Regions from separate parts of the Mesorhizobium sp. WSM4833 genome, predicted to be linked through region 2. Evidence: riboswitches for the same ligand, from Rfam matches in the RefSeq annotation. Region 2 holds a riboswitch; the other holds the start of a gene.

Region 1 (4,207 bases), on a different contig from region 2:
CTTGCTGGGCCATCGCCTCGGCGCCATCGAGATGCGAAAGCTGGCGATCTGCGCGCTCATCTCCATTGTCGGCATATCCGGTGCCTATGCGGGCATCCGCTGGACGAAATGCAATCTGCGTGGGCGCATGGACGCCGTCTGCTGGCCGGCGCAAAAGATCTCGGATGAGGCAGAGGCTGTCTGGCACGCTGCGACGCCCGATCGGCTCGACATCGTCGGCGGCCATGCCCTTATTGCGCCGCTGGCGGGCCTCAATGCCTATGACAAGCCGTCGATCTTCACCGAACTGAACATGCAGTACGCCCCCTGGATCACCAAGGAGCGGCTGCGCGAGCATGGCATATTGCTGGTCTGGCCCGGGCGCGATGTGCCATCTTATCTGCAGGCGTGGGTGGGCGACATCCCGGTCAAAACCTTTCTTTTCGACTGGTCGCTCAAGGCGCCGCCGGTGGCGATCAGCTTCGCCGCCATTCCGCCTGGCGCGCGGCAGTTGCCGGGTGCTATCGACGGCCTCGCCCGACCGAGCAACTGAAGCAGATCCGCCGGTCCGCTGGACGAAGCAGGTGACAATGCCCATCTATGTCCAGACAAACTTGCCTTTGAGGAGACGTGATATGGCGACTTCGACCGAACGCGCAGTCCTTGCCGGTGGCTGCTTCTGGGGTATGCAGGATTTGATACGGCGCTATCCCGGCATCATTTCCACCCGTGTTGGCTACAGCGGCGGCGACGTGCCCAACGCCACCTACCGCGACCACGGCAGCCATGCCGAAGCCATCGAGATCAATTTCGATCCGGCCATCATAAGCTATCGCACGCTGCTGGAACGCTTCTTCCAGATCCACGATCCGACGACCCGCAACCGTCAGGGCAACGATGTCGGGATGAGCTATCGCTCGGCTATCTACTACACCAGCGACGAACAGAAGCGCATCGCCGAGGACACGATCGCCGATGTCGATGCCTCGGGCCTGTGGCCGGGCAAGGTCGTCACTGAAGTCGCACCCGTTGGCCCCTTCTGGGAAGCCGAGCCCGAGCATCAGGACTATCTGGAGAAATATCCCAACGGATACACCTGCCACTTCGTCAGGCCGGGGTGGAAGCTGCCGGTTCGGGAAAAAGCGGTGCCGTAGATACACTGATACGACAGGATTTGAGAAGCCGCGGAGCGCTCGCTCCGCGGCTTCTTTTCATTGCAATTCCTACTTGCCGCAATGGTTGTCATTAACTGTCGGCGCGGTGGTGCCCGGCGACGTTCCACTGGCATCGGGCTGTGCGCCCTGCGGATGGGCAGGGCAATTTTCATCCGCGTTTGAATTCGTGGCGCCCGGTGCTGCCGTCGTACTGTTGGTCGTGCCGGGGTCTACCGTGTTCGGCGAAGCCGGCGTATTTGGGTCGACGGTGACCGACTTGCCGCTGCCGCCGGATCCGTCGGTGCCGCTTGTGCCATTGCTCTGCGCCATGGCCGATGTCGCCAGGCCAATGGTGAGCGCCGAAGCTGCGAGGATTTTCATGAACATGGTTTGTCTCCATTGTCTGTGAACTCGTCGCGTAGCGACTGGTGGGACAACCTCGCGGCCTGGTGAAGGTTCCCGATAAATTCTCGCGCCGGCAGAGCCAACCGCGCCCGCCCTGGCGCAATGCTTTTGGCGCAGTGCGATGAAGAAACGGCTTTTCCTTCAACTCGAATGATGCTTAAAGGCGCACATCCACAGGGGTGCTCCGTACGGTCGGGGCTGAGACGGGGGCGGCAAGCCCACAGACCCTAGAAGCTGATCTGGGTAATACCAGCGGAGCGAGGCGGGCGATGTTTTCAGGCGCACAGATTTCCCTATATCCCATGACCGACGATTTCGTCGGTGTCATCCTTGGCGCGCTCGGTGCGCTCGATCCCTGGCGCGACAAACTCAGGATCGAGACCGACGACATCTCGACCTTGCTGGTCGGGCCGCCCGAAGTGCTGTTTCCTGCCATGCGCGACCTCTTCGTGGCGGCGGCACGCAGCGGCAAACATTGCGTGTTGTCGGCCACCATCTCGCGCGGCTGCCCTGGCGAGCCGGACGATCCGATCTGCCGCTCCGATGCGTTTGGCGGGCCCGTCGGTCCACTCGGCCCGCGCAAGGACGCGGCCATCGCGGCGGTGCGCAATGCTGCTGCCACCGGCCAGCCTGCGGCGGCGCAGTTCTCGCTCTATGTGATGGGCACAGACGACCACATGGACGAGATCTACGGCTGCATAGACTTTCTCAAGCAGTCCGGCGTCTATGAGCGCTCCAAACATTTCTGCACGAAACTGCGCGGTGATGCCGGTGCGATCTTTTCGGCGCTGGACGAGGCTTTCTGCCGTTTCGGACTAGGCGCTGGCCACGTAACCCTCGACGTCACGGTCTCGGCCAACAGCCCGTCGGCCGTCTGAAGCCGCGCCGCTCTCGCGGCCGTCAAAGGTTATTTCCCGTGGTCTCATCATCAGTCGCTTCGCGCCCGATCGCGAGCTTTCTCGTCAAGGCAATGCCGGCCGTGATCTCGGCCGGTTTGCTCCTGCTGGCGTGGGAGCTTTATGCCACCTATTCCGGCATCAGGGCCACGATACTGCCGGCGCCGTCACGCGTCTTCGAGCAAGCGATGCTCAATCGCGAGGCGCTGGCCGACAATGCCGTTCCGACCATCCGTGCCACGCTTCTTGGCTTTGCCTGTTCGCTCAGCGCCGCCTTCGTGCTGTCGATGCTGGTCGACTTCTTCCAGCCGCTGCGGCGTGCGTTGTTTCCCGTCTTCATCGTCAGCCAGACCTTGCCGCTGGTGGCGATCGCGCCGCTGGTGGTGCTGTGGTTCGGCTTCGGGCTGGCGCCCAAGATCATGCTGGTGGCGCTGGTCACCTTCTTTCCGATGCTGGTTGCATTGGTCGAAGGCTATGAGGCGACCGAGGCCGAGATCGGGCAAATGCTGCGCGCCATGGGGGCAGGGCGCTGGCGCATCTTCCTGCTGGCGCGGCTGCCTTCGGCGCTGCCTTACTTCTTTGCCGGGTTGAGGATCTCCATCACCTATGCGGTGGTCGGCGCCATCTTCGCTGAATATGCCGGTGCCGCGAAGGGTCTGGGCATCTACATGCTCAACGCCAAAAACAATTTCCGTCCTGATCTGGTTCTTGCCGCCGTCGGTGTCTGCGCGGCGCTGACCCTTGTCCTGTTCGGGTTGACCGTGTTGCTGCAGCGCCTTGCCATGCCCTGGGAGCGAGCCGGCAGGGAAACTGCCGGGAAGGGGGCCTGGCGATGAGCCGGCTCGAACTGCGGCATGTGCACAAGGCGTTCGGTGGGCTCGACGTGCTGGCCGATATTTCGCTCAGCGTCGGCGCTGGTGAGTTCGTCTCGATCCTTGGACCCTCGGGTGCCGGCAAGTCGACGCTGTTCCAGCTTCTGACCGGCGCCGAGCATGGCGAGGGCGAGATTTTGTTCGACGGCGCGCGGCTCGACGACCACGGCAGGCACTTCGCCTTCATGCCGCAGCGCGACGCGCTGATGCCATGGCGGCGCATCCTCGACAACACGACGCTCGGGCTCGAAGTGCAAGGTATGAGGAGACAGGCGGCGCGGGCGCGCGTTGCGCCGTTGTTTGCCGAATTCGGGCTTGCCGGCTTCGAGCAGCATTTTCCCGCGCAGCTGTCCGGCGGCATGCGCCAGCGCGCGGCCTTGCTGCGCACCGTGGTGCAGGAGCGCGACATGCTCCTGCTCGACGAGCCGTTCGGCGCGCTCGATGCGCTGACCCGCACCGCCATGCAGCGCTGGCTCGAACAGATGTGGCGGCATCATCGCTGGACGGCGCTCTTGATCACCCATGACGTGCGCGAAGCCGTGTTCCTGTCCGACCGCATCTATGTGCTGTCGGCGCGCCCGGCCCGCATTGTGCGTGAAATCAGGGTGCCGTTGCCGCGCCCGCGCAGCCTTGGCGGCGATGCCGCGCGCCAGGCAAGCGCGCTCGAGGCCGAAATCCTCGACATCATCCTCAACCCCAATCCATCCAAAGGACACGATCATGACTGACTTGACGCGTCGGCAGGCCTTGTTGCTGACCCTTGCCACCGGCCTTCCCTTGATTGCCGGGACGGGTCGGGCTCGAGCACAATCGGCGGCACAAAAGGTCACCGTCGCCCTCGACTGGACGGTCAATACCAACCACATCGGACTGTTCGTCGCCCGCGACAAAGGGTTTTATC
Region 2 (4,207 bases):
GGCATATTCGATCCAGCGGCCTTCACCATCCGGCGCGATCAGGCTGGTCACGGTGCGGTCGAGGAAATCGCGGTCGTGGCTGACCAGGATGACGGTGCCGGCGAAACCGGCGACCAGTTCCTGCAGCAGTTCAAGCGTCTCCATGTCGAGATCGTTGGTCGGCTCATCGAGCACCAGAAGGTTTGCGGGCCGCGCCAGCACGCGCGCCAGCAAGAGCCGCGCCCGCTCGCCGCCGGACAACTCGCGCACCGGCGTGCGCGCCTGCTCCGGCTTGAACAGGAAATCCTTCATGTAGGAGACCACGTGGCGCTGCTCGCCATTGATGACGAGGTTTTCGCCGCGCCCATCGGTGAGATATTGTGCCAGCGTCTCCTGCGGGTCGACCGCCTCACGCTTCTGGTCGAGCGTTGCGATCTCCAGATTGGTGCCGAGCCGCACCGAACCGGCGTCCGGCTTCATCTCGCCGGTCAGCATCTTCAAGAGCGTGGTCTTGCCGGCGCCGTTCGGCCCGACCAGGCCAACGCGATCGCCACGCTGGATGCGGGTCGAAAACGCCTTGACCACGGTGAGATCGCCAAAGCTCTTTTCGATGTTTTTCGCCTCGATCACCAGCTTGCCGGACTCGGTGGCGTCGCTCGCCACCATGGTCGCCGACCCTTCGGCCCCGCGATGACCGCGAAAACGCTGGCGCATGGTCTGCAACTCGCCGAGCCGGCGCATGTTGCGCTTGCGCCGCGCCGTCACGCCGTAGCGCAGCCAATGCTCTTCGCGAACGATCTGGCGACCGAGCTTGTGCTGCTCGCGTTCTTCTTCCTCCAGAACCAGGTCGCGCCATTCCTCGAAATGGCCGAAGCCCTTGTCCAGCCTGCGGGTCTGGCCGCGATCGAGCCAGACCGTGGCGCGCGACACGCGTTCGAGGAAGCGGCGGTCGTGCGAGATGACGATCAGCGCCGAGGAGGTGCGGATGAGTTCTTCTTCCAGCCATTCGATGACCGAGAGGTCGAGATGGTTGGTCGGCTCATCGAGCAGCAGGATATCGGGCTCCGGCGCCATGACGCGGGCAAGGGCGGCGCGCCTCGCCTCGCCGCCCGACAGGTCGTTCGGACGTTCCTCACCCGACAGGCCGAGATGCTCCATCAGATAGCTGGCGCGGTAGGGATCGTCGGCGGGGCCAAGCCCGGCCTCGACATAGGCGCGGACAGTGGCAAAACCTTCCATGTCGGGCATCTGCGGCAGATAGCGGACGGTCGCCGAAGGCTGGCGGAACACTTCGCCGTCCTGCGGCTCGATCAGGCCGGCGGCGATCTTCAGCAGGGTCGACTTGCCGGACCCGTTGCGGCCGACCAGTGCGATCTTGTCGCCGGTCGAAGCCGTCAAGGCGGCGCCATCGAGCAGCGGCGTGCCGCCGAAGGTCAGTTTTATCCCGTCGAGGTTGAGAAGGGGCGGGGCCATGTCAGCTTTCAGGTAAGGGATAGGGATGAGCGAGCAGCATCGCGCGGCCATGGCCGAGCGCGATTTCGAGGCGGCCCCCGGTCTTGTCGGACTTGACCTCGTTGGAAATGGTCAGCGACGAACCGAACGCCACCTTGACGTGAGCGAGCGGCCATTTGGCGCCGGTGACGGTCAGGCCGTCGAGCTCGGAAAAGCCGAGCACCGAAAACAGCGTGCCGTCGGCATAGTCGAAGCCGGCCGTTCCACGCAGCAGGGGGATGCCTTCCTGAGCGCCGCTGGTCAAAAGCACGTCCGTTCCCGCCTCCGCCAGCCGCAGGCCGAGCGACAGATGCAGAAAAGCGTGGTCGGCGCGCTTGCCGCCAAAGGCGCCGGCCAGCACCAGCCGGGTCGCGCCGCGCTCCAGTGCCGCGGCGACGGCAAGTTCGCCATCGGTCTGGTCCTTTTCCGCCGGGAAGGTCCGGCGCGGCACGGAAGCGAGATCGTCCGGCAGGTTGGCCGGCACCGAATCGAAATCACCCACCCACAGCTCCGGCACGAGACCCAGCAACCGCGCATGACCGATGCCGGCGTCGGCGGCGATGACGCGGGAGCCTTTGACCTGACGGTCGAGCCGTGGCGTACGGATGAGATCGCCGCCAAGCAGGATGGTGAATGTGCTCATATCGTGTGGCCCTTACCAGCCCGGCACGGGAAACGGAAGGCGGCAAACTCCCGCTTGCATGGCGGATCGGCCCGGCCTATGTGTCGAAACGCTCTAACGGGGTGCCGGACGCGATCTTCGCGGACCGGCTGAGAGGCAGTCTCGCCAACCCGCTGAACCTGATCCGGTTTGTACCGGCGGAGGGATTAGACGTTTCGGACAGTCCGACGCCTCAATTCCTTTCAATTCAAACGAAGGAGGCGCCGATGCGCACGCTTTTATACGCTCTTGTTTCAGCAACGGTCGTGGCCTTGTCCGGGCCCGCCTTGGCCAAGGACAAGCTCACCGTCTACACCTATGAGAGTTTCACCGCCGACTGGGGTCCGGGTCCCGTGGTGAAGAAGGAGTTCGAGGCCGAATGCGGCTGCGACGTCGACTTCGTCTCGGTCGCCGATGGCGTCGCGCTGCTCAACCGCGTCAGATTGGAAGGCGCATCGACCAAGGCCGATATCGTGCTTGGCCTGGATACCAATCTCACCGCCGATGCCAAGGCGTCAGGCTTGTTCGCGCCGCATGGCGCGGTGACGGATGTCAATGTGCCGGGCGGCTGGAGCGACGACACTTTTGTCCCCTTCGACTACGGCTATTTCGCTGTCGTCTACGACACGCAGAAGATGAAGACGCCGCCGAAGAGCCTGAAGGAGCTGATCGAAGGCAGTGCCAACGACAAGATCGTCATCCAGGATCCGCGCACCTCGACGCCAGGCCTCGGCCTGCTTCTTTGGGTCAAGTCGGTCTATGGCGACAAGGCACCCGAGGCCTGGGCCAAGCTCAAGGCCAAGGTGCTGACCGTGACGCCGGGCTGGAGCGAGGCCTATGGGCTGTTCACCAAGGGCGAGGCGCCGATGGTGCTGTCCTACACGACGTCGCCAGCCTACCACATGGTCGCCGAGAACACGGAGCGCTACCAGGCGGCCTCCTTCGAGGAGGGCGAGTATCTGCAGATCGAGGTGGCGGGTATCACCACGACAGGAGCCAAGAATCCGCTGGCGGCCAAGTTCATGGCCTTCATGACCGGGCCGAAATTCCAGGATGCCATCCCCGAGACCAACTGGATGTTCCCGGCAGGCAAGACCGACAAGCCGCTCAATTCGGCCTTCGACAAACTGGTCAAGCCAACGAAGACCTTGCTGTTCAGCCCGCAAGAGGTCTCTGCCAACCGCAAGGCCTGGGTCGATGAATGGCTGGCGGCGATGAGCAAGTAGGCAGCGCGATGGCGCCGGCGCATTCCACGGATTCCCGCGTCAGTGCCGGCATTGTAGCGCTCGCTGCAATCGCGCTGCTGATCGGCGGCGCGTTTGCCGGCCTGCTTTTCGAGGGCGCCCATGATTTCTCGGGCGCCTGGGCAGCCTTCGATCCCTATCTGCTTCGCGTCATTCGCTTCACGCTCTGGCAAGCGGTCCTGTCGACGCTGCTTTCGGTCATCCCGGGGCTGTTTGTGGCGCGCGCTCTGTCGCGGCATCCACGTTTCTTCGGCCGCGCCTTCATCCTGCAGATCTTCGCCGTGCCGTTGGCGCTGCCGGCCATCGTTGCAGCGCTCGGCATCCTGGCGCTTTATGGCCGTGCCGGCTACTTCGCCGGCGTGCTTGCCGTTATCGGCGGCGGAAGCTGGCCGGGCATCTATGGCCTGTCCGGCATTCTCGTCGCCCATGTCTTCTTCAACCTGCCGCTGGCGACGCGGCTGTTCCTCGAGGCGCTGCAGACCATACCGGCCGACCAATGGCGGCTGGCGAGCCAACTCGGCATGGCGGCCCGGCCGGCGTTCCGGCTGATCGAATGGCCAACGCTGCGCGCCGCACTGCCCGGCGTCGCCGGGCTTGTGTTCATGCTCTGCATCACATCCTTCACGATCGTGCTGACGCTCGGCGGCGGGCCGGCCGCGACGACGCTTGAGGTCGGCATCTACCAGGCGCTGCGCTTCGATTTCGATCCCGCACGGGCCGTTGCACTGACGCTGCTGCAGATCGCCTTGACCTTTATCGTGGTGCTGGCACTGACGCGGCTAGGCGCCAATGTGGTCAGCGACACCAATTTGCCGGTCGCGCAACGCCGCTA

The links. Region 2 has a riboswitch for thiamine pyrophosphate ahead of thiB (thiamine ABC transporter substrate binding subunit). Riboswitches for the same ligand answer to the same signal wherever they lie in the genome.
Region 1: linked by a shared signal. The riboswitch ahead of AC0L2D_RS03160 (YkoF family thiamine/hydroxymethylpyrimidine-binding protein) and the one ahead of thiB (thiamine ABC transporter substrate binding subunit) in region 2 are both predicted to bind thiamine pyrophosphate.

Annotation. Positions count from the first base shown of each region.
Region 1 is NZ_JBVVQG010000002.1:19,697-23,903, reverse strand. It holds gene AC0L2D_RS03175 (glycosyltransferase family 39 protein) at 1-532, shown strand, start outside; gene msrA (peptide-methionine (S)-S-oxide reductase MsrA) at 615-1,133, shown strand; gene AC0L2D_RS03165 (hypothetical protein) at 1,203-1,520, opposite strand; TPP riboswitch at 1,704-1,817, shown strand; gene AC0L2D_RS03160 (YkoF family thiamine/hydroxymethylpyrimidine-binding protein) at 1,808-2,416, shown strand; gene AC0L2D_RS03155 (ABC transporter permease) at 2,509-3,270, shown strand; gene AC0L2D_RS03150 (ABC transporter ATP-binding protein) at 3,267-4,034, shown strand; gene AC0L2D_RS03145 (ABC transporter substrate-binding protein) at 4,027-4,207, shown strand, end outside.
Region 2 is NZ_JBVVQG010000010.1:188,497-192,703, forward strand. It holds gene AC0L2D_RS21645 (ABC-F family ATP-binding cassette domain-containing protein) at 1-1,452, opposite strand, end outside; gene AC0L2D_RS21650 (thiamine diphosphokinase) at 1,454-2,113, opposite strand; TPP riboswitch at 2,201-2,315, shown strand; gene thiB (thiamine ABC transporter substrate binding subunit) at 2,359-3,357, shown strand; gene thiP (thiamine/thiamine pyrophosphate ABC transporter permease) at 3,366-4,207, shown strand, end outside.